Regions from separate parts of the Sporomusa sp. 246TCP1 genome, predicted to be linked through region 3. Evidence: riboswitches for the same ligand, from Rfam matches in the RefSeq annotation. Region 3 holds a riboswitch; each other region holds the start of a gene.

Region 1 (3,281 bases), 2.4 Mb from region 3:
GATACCTGCTCGCCGGCCAGGCTTTTGACCATACTAATAGCCGCCGATAAGATGCTGCTGACAATAATCCCGGCAATTATCAGATTGGCTGATGATACATAGCCACCTACACGAGCCATAGACATAACAATAAGTAATGTCGCCACCGCTCCACCAAAGGCAAACAAGGTTACCGGCAGACCGCCCTGCGCAAAAACATTGAGATAAATAGCCACACTAGCGCCAAATGCCGCCCCTGTCGATACTCCCATAGTATACGAATCAGCCAGCGGATTCATTAACAGTGCCTGAAAAACGACACCTGCAACTGCCAGTCCCCCGCCAACTATAATGGCAGCTAAAATACGCGGCAGACGGATATCCCAAATAATAGCAATCTTAGCTGCATTGATATGGGCGTAAGCCTCCGGATTACCTGTAAGTTGTCCATAAATTACATTGGCGGTATCAGCCATGCTAATATCTGCCCGGCCAAACCCGATAGCGGCCAAAGTGAATAGCACCATAGCTGCCAACAGTACAAGACCCGCCACCCGCACCTTGGCTTGTTTATAACGGAGCAGCGGTGTTAACGGGCTAGTGCTCATGCCAATGCATGTTTACTCACTTTGGAGCGTTTCGTTAGAATGGTTGACAGGTAGTTCACCTTTTTGCTGCCATTAGTTTCAAGGTCATGAATGATTTCTTCACCTTCCAAACCACATTTCGAAACCATAACAGCGTTTTCCACCATACCGTGTCTATTTAATTTTTCAACAATTTCGGTAAAATTTTTGTATACTTTCATGAGTACAACATTGTCAGATACAGCCAGCACTCTTTCTAGCCGTTCATCATCAATGGTTGCCGGCACAATGCTAAGAATGTCGCCACCCTCCGCGAGCGCCATCCCCAGGCGGTTGCCAATGGCCGAGAAGGAGTTCACTCCCGGAATATTGATAATCTCATGACCGGAATCTTCCAGCAAGCGATGTACATACATATAGGTACTGTACAGCATGGGATCGCCCAATGTCAAAAAGGCCACTTTTTTACCTGCATCCAAAAGTTCCAGGATGGTCTTTTTATTGTTCACCCAAGCATCAGACAGTGCCTGCGCATTATAGTTCATCGGAAATACCAATTCTAAAATCTCGCTGCTTTCCTGAATATAAGGACGGGCGATAGACATTGCCGTGCTTTCATCCTTTTTCTCCGTCCGTGGAGCAATAATTACATCTGCTGTTTTAATAGCGTTAATCGCCTTCAAAGTTAGTAATTCGGGATCGCCAGGCCCCACGCCGATGCCGTAAAAAATTCCTGCCATATACTAAACAACTCCTTAACATAAATAAAATCTCTGTCACCATTCAATGGAGATAACAGAGATTGTTTGCCTAAAATCGGCACACAAATCCCCTCCCCATCGCTCGTAGGTTAAACGGTGATTGTTAAACAGGCAGTTCTTCTGACTTAGGATCATTGCTAGTCTGCGCCTTCCCAAAATAATGTTCTATTTCAGTGGCTTATTGCAGACCGGCTCCCCATCACAGCGGCGGGACCGTGCCGGCTTTGAACCGGCTTCCCTATTAAGCCCAATCGGGCACCTGTTCCCTATGGAATTAACTAAATTGTATGATTAAAAGTGAAAAAAGTCAAGTACAAACTGTGCCCTACAGGACGTGTTAGCCTTCATGGCTTATTAATTCATTGTTTTTTGTACCACGACAAAAGTACTATGAATACAATTTGTTCTTTTTAGTTTTTATAATCCAGATACCTTGAACCCGCTCCTATAAGCATCTATTCCAGTCATTTCTTCTCTTGTCTATTTAATACTATTCCTTGTCCCTTGACTTGGTAATATTCCTGACCTGCGCACACACGACAAAGCACTTGGTTTTCCCCTTGCTTTACCGACTTTGTTGCCATAAGCAATTCCCCGCATTTATCACAAACGGCAGTATCAGTTACCGGCGCATAGACCGGCAAATCAGGTTGAACCGTTTCGACAGCCAGCAATTCTTCGAACGGAAGCTGCACCATAGCAAAGGCAACTTCCCGCGCCGTTTTCCTGAAGAGTATTTCATCGTCGGGATTCCATGACCGGTTCTTAATCACTTTATCCATAAGCGGGTAAAACTCCGGCGCCAAGCTGTCAATGTGAGCGCGGAATTCCGGACGCACCCGGACGCGTACTCCTTTTTTCTCGCCTCGCATGGCAAAAGTAACCGCCGTGCGTCCCAGATCACGGTATATTAGAGAGTTGTTTCCAAGTGTGCATCCAGAAACAGCTTGTATCCCGTCGGTAAAACAGGCATTTATTTCGACCACGGCAATAAGCTCTTCCATGCCGTCAGATTGAGAAAGATCAATCCCCTGTTGACTCAGCCCATACATGGAAGCCATAACCCCCAGTGCAATTCCCGGACAAAAATGGCCATGAATTTCCGCAGTCTTTATGAGACAGCGGACTGCGTCTTTTTCTCGTATAGCCTGAATAAAATCCCTTCTGGGATTATACTTTAAGTGTTCCAAACGTTCTTTCTCTGTAACATCAGTATCAAGAAACGGAACATACGGTTTCAAATCATAGACCGGACTCCCGTTTACAGCATCCAATCCCTGTACATGCAGCAAGTTTCCCTCTATACCAAGCAGTTTTACAGTGGTCATACCTATAGACGATGGCCGTTTCGGACTGCGTGAAGCAAAAACCCCTTTTACCTCCCCAGTATAGGTTGGCCCTTTGAGTTTATAGCCTTCCGCAAGGTGAAACCCGAAAAAAACCTGGATGTGCTTAGACTCATTAAGCCGGTACAAGCCTTCAGCAAATTCATCATGTATGATTATCCGGCTGCTGCTTTGCCGCATCTCAAAAGGGTCAGCCGGTGAGCTATAAGGACTTTCAACCCTGCCTATTTCGGTTAATTTCATATTCGTTACACTCCTTTAACTTCGGTTAAATTAATTTTTTCTGCCTATATAACAAATATTCCTTTAAAATGCCAATTGATAGGACAAATTGTAGGTAGTTCCCTGCATTTCCAATCCGGAAATTTCTTGATAGTCTTTATCAAAAATATTATTAACAGCCAAAGCTATCGTGGAATTATTTCTGCTGTAAGCACAAGCTACGTCAACAAGTGTATGCCCGCCTAAAGTAGTATTGGTATCAACCTTCTTTTCACTTCGATAGCGGCCGTTTAAAGAGGCTTGAAACCCTTTTTGATTGTTGTAGTACAGACCTAAATTAATAGTCTTTTGGGGGATATCCGTCAAATCCAGTATCCCTTCAGGAT
Region 2 (3,281 bases), 840 kb from region 3:
TGATCGTTGAAGACAGGTTTTGGGTTGGTTTTGCTTTTGTTAATTTCCATACTATAAAGCATGCAATGAGTAATAGTATAAGTGTAAGCATAAGACACCTCCATCTATAAATACATTTTGTATTTTTTTCTGCTATGCTGATGAATAATTTGATATCGTAAGTTTAACTCTTTTTATTTAGAAACACTCAGCATTAAAGTGACACACTGCCGTTTTTTAAAAAGTGGTCGTTTTATCATGTTCACCTTTTAATGTGAATATATCCCAATAAAGGTTATAGTATCATTTTCAGCCAAAACTGTCAGCATCCTTCCCGGACTTTCGTTATGAAAGAATCCTGCCGCTCGCGCCCGGACTGCCGGGGGACGGGGAACGACGGCTGGCCCCGCCCAATGCGCGGGGTCTCGACAGGAACGAAAAACAAGGCCCGCCGGAGCTTGGGCCAACCAGACCGTTCCACTGCCGCAAACTTTACAAAAAAATTGACACATCATTACAAAAAATGCTATTATGAAAGCAAATTATGGAGTAATGTACTTTCAGGACAATTAAATAGTGTTGAGATAGGTGCCCACGAGGGCTTAATAGGGAAGACCGGTGTAACGCCGGCGCGGTCCCGCCACTGTAATAGGGAGCGAATCCAAAGTATGCCACTGAGACACGCGTCTTGGGAAGGTTTGGACGAGCGATGATCTAGAGCCAGGAGAACTGCCTGTCTGTCAATCACCGTTTTACCTACGAGCGATGGGGAGGGGGTTAAGTACATACATGTTGTATGGTATTTCTTCCCGGCGTTTTACGCCGGGATTTTTTAATACAACAGAGGTATTGTTTCTATCTCCCGCCTATGGCCGGGAGATTTTTTATTCGTAGTAGGTATAGTTGCTGTCCAGTACAGGTAGAAGATTTAGAAGAGGCCCGTCCAGCGCACAAGTGGAAGATCAGGTGTATCGCCTGCAATTAGATTATAAATTCTAACAGGAAATTACCGGATGTAAACGTGTAATTTTGCAAGCAAAAATTTCTAGTAGATGCGTAGTTTGCGTTGTCAGTGATATTGTTTGTACGCAATGAATTCCGGCTGCAGTAGGGGGTGCCAAAATGCTGACTGTTGCAGCCTTTTGGCATAGAAAGGGATGTACATGAATCCACAAAATGAGAAAGACTGTTTAAAGATTGCGTTTTATGGCAAAGGTGGAATTGGCAAATCCACAGTTTCCGCCAATGTTTCCGCAGCGCTGGCGATCCAAGGCTGTAAGACTTTACATATCGGATGCGATCCGAAGGCGGATTCCGCACGCTGCCTGGTGGGGCGTAAAATTCCTACCGTGTTGCAACAATTGCAGATAAAACCAGAGGGGATTGACAGGAACGATATTGTTTTTTCGGGTTTTGGCGGTGTTGACTGCATCGAGGCGGGAGGGCCTGAGGCCGGCATTGGCTGCGCTGGCAGGGGGATCATCACCATGATGGAGGAATTGAAGTACCTGGAGCTCTGGCGGGAGGAATGGGACGCTGTTATCTATGACGTGCTGGGCGATGTTGTGTGTGGCGGCTTTTCGGTTCCGATGCGCGAACGATATGCAGATACCGTTTATATTGTGACATCAGCGGAGTTCATGTCGCTATATGCTGCCAATAACATCATGAAAGCGATTAGCAGAAGTCAGGGAGCACGGTCCGTAACGCTGGGGGGATTAATTCACAATTGCAGGACCGGTGAGTCGAAGCGTGAGGCAGTGGAGCAGTTTGCCTTATTGACGGGTACGCAGGTAGTGGCCGATGTCCCGTTCAGCCGGGAAATAACCCTGTCGGAACTGGCAGGCAAAACCGTGCTGGAAAAGTATCCGGATTCAGAAGCCGCTGGTTTCTTTAAAGAACTGGCAGGGGTCATTGCTAAACATCAGGGTCAAACGCACATAAGAGCGCTGAATGATGATGAACTGGAAACATTCAGTCACTATATGCTTGATCTGGAATTGGCAAAAGCATAAATAGCGGGGCCGGAAATGGGAGGAAATGAATTTGTCTTGTGCAGGTTATAAACAGGGAAGCCATAGTATTGAGAAGATCAATCTTTCGGCTGTGACAGATACAATACCGCTTGATAGCTTTTTTGACCGGGGCATAGCGGATGACGACTGTGGAGAACTGGTTAATCTGGCCTTGGCTGTGCCGGGCATTGACGTAGTAGCGGCCGGTCCTGCATCCTGTTCACGGGTGCTATACTTCAGAGCTGCGAAAAAAAGTTTGCAAGAACGCTTGTTTTTGCACCCTATATCCAGCAATGATTTTACTGCCGGCAATCATCTGCAAAATTTGGAAGAATCGCTTACAGACCTGGCGGCTTCGCGCCGATCAAGAGCGATCATTGTGTATGTTACTTGTGCCGATATTCTTGCCGGCACTGATTTTGCCAGTATAACCGGACGCGTAGAAAGTAAATACGGGATACCGGTGAAGGTCTTTGAGCGGGGGCCGCTTTCCCGGCGACGGACGCTGCCTAAAGAGCGGCTGTGTGATATTTTTATCGATTTGTTGCAACAAGGTAATCGGAGCGGAAGCAATAACTGCATTCACTTGTTGGGAGACGCAGGGAAGCTTGCTGAAACTTCCGGACTAAGAAAGATGCTTATGCACTACTGTTCCGACGGGGAAATCAGAGAATTTGCCGCGCTGGACTCTTACGAACAATTTGAGGAAATGACAACAGGCAAACTGAACATTGCCTTGGATCGCTTTGGTTATGACTTGGCAGTGGGCATACAGAAAAATTGGAACATACCTTTCGTATTTCTGCCTGCCTGCTACAATATGAAAGAGATCAAAGGCAGCTATGGGGCATTGATGAAGGCGCTACATACAACCTGGGATTTCAGCCAGGATTCGAAAGCCTATCATCAGTTGGCGGCACAAACTGCTGCGACATTAGCAGGCAAACAAATTGCGGTGGGAATTGGAGCAAGGTCTTTCGAACTCGCCTATGCTCTGACGTTGGCTGGCTTTTCTGTTTCCACAATATTTGCGGATACCGTGAATAAAAACGATAGGGCGTACATCAATGCGCTTCTCGCCATAGGAAGCCAGGCGCAGGTATATCTGATTTCAAACGTGACCAGCGAAACGCAGGCGGGCGGGTTTGCTGAAATCGATGTCGCCATTGGCGAAAAAGCAGCGTTTTATTGTGCGAAAGCCAAAGAAATTCTGGTGAGTGCCGACTATCGTTTCGGTTATGAGGGAATCACGGAAATTATGGAGGCGATGAGATGACAATGAAATTA
Region 3 (3,281 bases):
CGGCCCTGTACCTGCAGGCCGAAAGAACTAAGCAGTGTTGCCATTTCTTTAGCATCGGCCCCGTGGGGACCACCGCGGTCGCCCAGCAGCGTAACCGTATTGGCTCTGGCCGGTTGACGCTGCATAAACCGTTCGGCCAGAATTTTAGCGGTATAATAAAAGCCGGCATGATACTCTCCGTCCAAAAAACCGTTGCAAGGTACTGTCAGCACCGGTATGCCGAAGTCTGCTTCCGCCTCCCGGGCAATGGCCGGGGTATCGTCGCCGATTACACCGGCCACACAAGAATTGGCAATCATAATGTACAAAGGCTTGTACCGCTTAACAACATACTCAATACACTGCCGCAGTTGATCGGCACCGCCAAAGATAGAGTGTTCCTCCTGCAAATTACTGGTGATGAGCGGCGCTGTATAATGCCTGGGAACAAAGGTCCCGCGGGCCAATGCGTGATAATGCCCGCCTAAGTCCATTTCCCGGGTTACATGCCCGCAGGCCTTCGGACTGTGATAAATCACCACAGCGCCTTCGTTATGGGCCACAGCGCGCCAGACCCCCGGCATACTGCAACTGCAACTGCGTTTCATCGTTATCATATACCGCTTATTCAACACCATATTGCAGCACCAACTCCTCCAATTCTTCAAAACCAACCGGTGTCGGCACTGTTAAGGCAGCGTTCTCCATGATCAAGCCGGCAAGTTCCCGGTATACATCGGCCTGCGTGGACTGGGGTGCCCATTCAATGACAGTTTTACGGTTTATTTCCGCCTGATGCACCATCTGGTCACGGGGAATAAAGGCAATCAGTCGGGTATTCAATTTTGTTGCAAACTCCTGCAGCAGTGCCTGTTCATGAACAATATTGCGGCTGTTGCCAATAATGCCGCCCAGACGCACCCGGCCACGGCCGGCAAACCGTGCTACCCCTTTGGCAATATTATTGGCAGCATACAAAGACATGAGTTCACCGGATGAAACAATATAGATATCGGTGGCATACCCCTCCCGAATGGGTACGGCAAAGCCGCCGCAGACCACATCTCCCAGCACATCATACAGAACGACTTGATCTTCATTAATTACCTGCAGGGCATTCATTTTTTCCAATGCAACGATAATGCCGCGTCCGGCACACCCGACCCCCGGTTCCGGACCGCCGGCTTCGACACATTTCACCCCGGCAAAGCCGGTATGAACAATTTGTTCCCGCGTGACCTCATCGCCATACTTTCTGGTCATATCCAGCACCGTCTGCATGCATGTCCTGCCCAATAGCAGCCGCGTGGAATCGTTTTTGGGATCGCAGCCAATCTGACAAACGGAATTTCCCAGCTGTGCTAGTGCTGCCGATACATTGGCTGCTGTCGTTGATTTGCCAATACCGCCTTTACCATAAAACGCTATCTTTTTCATATTTCTCCCCCTATCAAATAACCAATAAGCCGCTAAATACCTTAAACAGCTATTAATATAAAAATCTCCTGAACAATGTTCAGGAGATGAAAATATGCAAATGCTGATATACAACATCAGTCTATGTACAAATCCCCTCCCCATCGCTCGCGGGTCAAACGGTGATTGTTAGATAGGCAGTTCTCCTGGCTCTAGATCATCGCTCCTCCAAACCTTCCCAAGACAGCTTGTCTCAGTGGCATATTTCGGATTCGCTCCCTACTACAGTGGCGGGACCGCGCCGGCATTACACCGAACTTCCCTATTAAGCCCTTGTCGGGCACCTATCTCAATACTATGAAATTGTAATTCTTCCATCCACAATCCGAAACCGCAACATAGCTTACGCCCGGCAGGCAACTGCAGAAAACCCTTCCTTATATGCATAAGAAAGGGTTTTAAACCATGAGTTTATTCCAATAAAAAACCTAGCTTAATAAAAAAGCTAGGAAGGATAAACTGCTAATAACAATCCCCTTCCCATCACCTGTGGGCATAATTGGCGATTACTGATTTATGTAATTATACATGAAGTTAATTCCAATATTATGCTAACAGACTTTATACCATCTGTCAACAAAAGAGTTGCCTAAACGACATTAGTTCAATACAAAAATACCTACCTATTTCTCGCTGATTCGCCGTTCCCTGTGTTTACTTATAACTACTCATTAAATCGCCTTCTTCCTCCAACACCGCTAAAAAACTACTTCAATCTCAAACGGCTATTACTGTAAATTTCGATGATAATAAGCGTTGACTATAACAATCCCAATTGAAAAGTAGTACTGCGGGTAAACCATTATAGGTTATTTGCACTTTTGCATCTACAACCACTGCACTTTCCGCTTGACTAAAATCCAGTGTTTCCCCCTTGCCAGTCTGGTTACATATCCATATTGGCAGTCCACTAGCATCAGAGCTTCTTTCCCAACAGTCAATTGGATGACATTTCCCTAAAGTCCAAGCTGCTGGTACGATTATAACTTTTGCTCCCTGTTTTTTTAAAATCTGCGCGTACTCAATATACCAAATATCAGAGCAAATTAGAACTCCAGCCATCATTTCTTTACACAAAATAGGCGCCAGTTTGTCATTTTTAGATGCCCACACTTCTGTGTTTACCCCATGAGGCTGCATTTTTCGCTGGCAGCCTAGTACTTGACCATTTACACCGATTACTAAGCAACTGTTATAATTTTTACCTGTCATACTATCCTGTTCGGCACAACCCAAAAATAGTGTCAACTGGTAACGCTTTGCTAGTTGTGTCAACAGATAGAGTGACTGACTAGGCTGCACAGGTAGTTCCATCGTTCCTGTTTTATGAGCAAAATAATAGCCTTGTACTGCGAGTTCCGGAGTAATAATCCAATTGGCACCTTGCTCGGCAGCCAAATGAATAGCTTTATAGAGCAAAGTTATATTATGTTTCTCAGGTCCGCGGCTCAAATCCAAATGAAGAAATGCTACCCGCATATCGTAACCTCACTAGAATTTTCTATTTTTCTCATGTTTATTTCACTTTTTATATATAAACAGTGATTTATCAGGGTTATTATAAAATCGGAATCCATCATATACAATCAACTGGTGACTTTTTAATTGATATACAGGTTCCACCGAACCGTTTTTATGGTGGCAATATTATTATTGGCGCAATGTTGGTTGTTGAGGATATAGATTACATTTTGCTCACTATAAGATTGTCCAACACTATTGAAGTAATCAATAACTGCGCCACTCCAGCCTGTATAATTGTCAATTGAGTTCATTGTAACATCTACAATTTTTCCAACAACAATTCCCGCTGCCCCTCCCGCTTC

Evidence for each region. Region 3 has a riboswitch for cobalamin ahead of AC1ECB_RS10100 (nucleotide-binding protein). Riboswitches for the same ligand answer to the same signal wherever they lie in the genome.
Region 1: another riboswitch for cobalamin. It lies ahead of cobI (precorrin-2 C(20)-methyltransferase); the one in region 3 lies ahead of AC1ECB_RS10100 (nucleotide-binding protein).
Region 2: another riboswitch for cobalamin. It lies ahead of AC1ECB_RS13405 (nitrogenase iron protein NifH); the one in region 3 lies ahead of AC1ECB_RS10100 (nucleotide-binding protein).

Annotation. Positions count from the first base shown of each region.
Region 1 covers NZ_CM170492.1:4,452,985-4,456,265, forward strand. Annotated here, with positions in the region: gene AC1ECB_RS21045 (FecCD family ABC transporter permease) at 1-587, opposite strand, end outside; gene cobI (precorrin-2 C(20)-methyltransferase) at 584-1,306, opposite strand; cobalamin riboswitch at 1,421-1,605, opposite strand; gene tsaA (tRNA (N6-threonylcarbamoyladenosine(37)-N6)-methyltransferase TrmO) at 1,792-2,916, opposite strand; partial or broken gene AC1ECB_RS21060 (TonB-dependent receptor domain-containing protein) at 2,980-3,281, opposite strand, start outside.
Region 2 covers NZ_CM170492.1:2,895,154-2,898,434, reverse strand. Annotated here, with positions in the region: cobalamin riboswitch at 549-730, shown strand; gene AC1ECB_RS13405 (nitrogenase iron protein NifH) at 1,143-1,994, shown strand; gene AC1ECB_RS13400 (nitrogenase component 1) at 2,020-3,270, shown strand; gene AC1ECB_RS13395 (nitrogenase component 1) at 3,267-3,281, shown strand, end outside.
Region 3 covers NZ_CM170492.1:2,052,878-2,056,158, forward strand. Annotated here, with positions in the region: gene AC1ECB_RS10095 (nitrogenase component 1) at 1-617, opposite strand, end outside; gene AC1ECB_RS10100 (nucleotide-binding protein) at 604-1,416, opposite strand; cobalamin riboswitch at 1,575-1,758, opposite strand; gene AC1ECB_RS10105 (carbon-nitrogen hydrolase family protein) at 2,173-2,934, opposite strand; gene AC1ECB_RS10110 (hypothetical protein) at 3,057-3,281, opposite strand, start outside.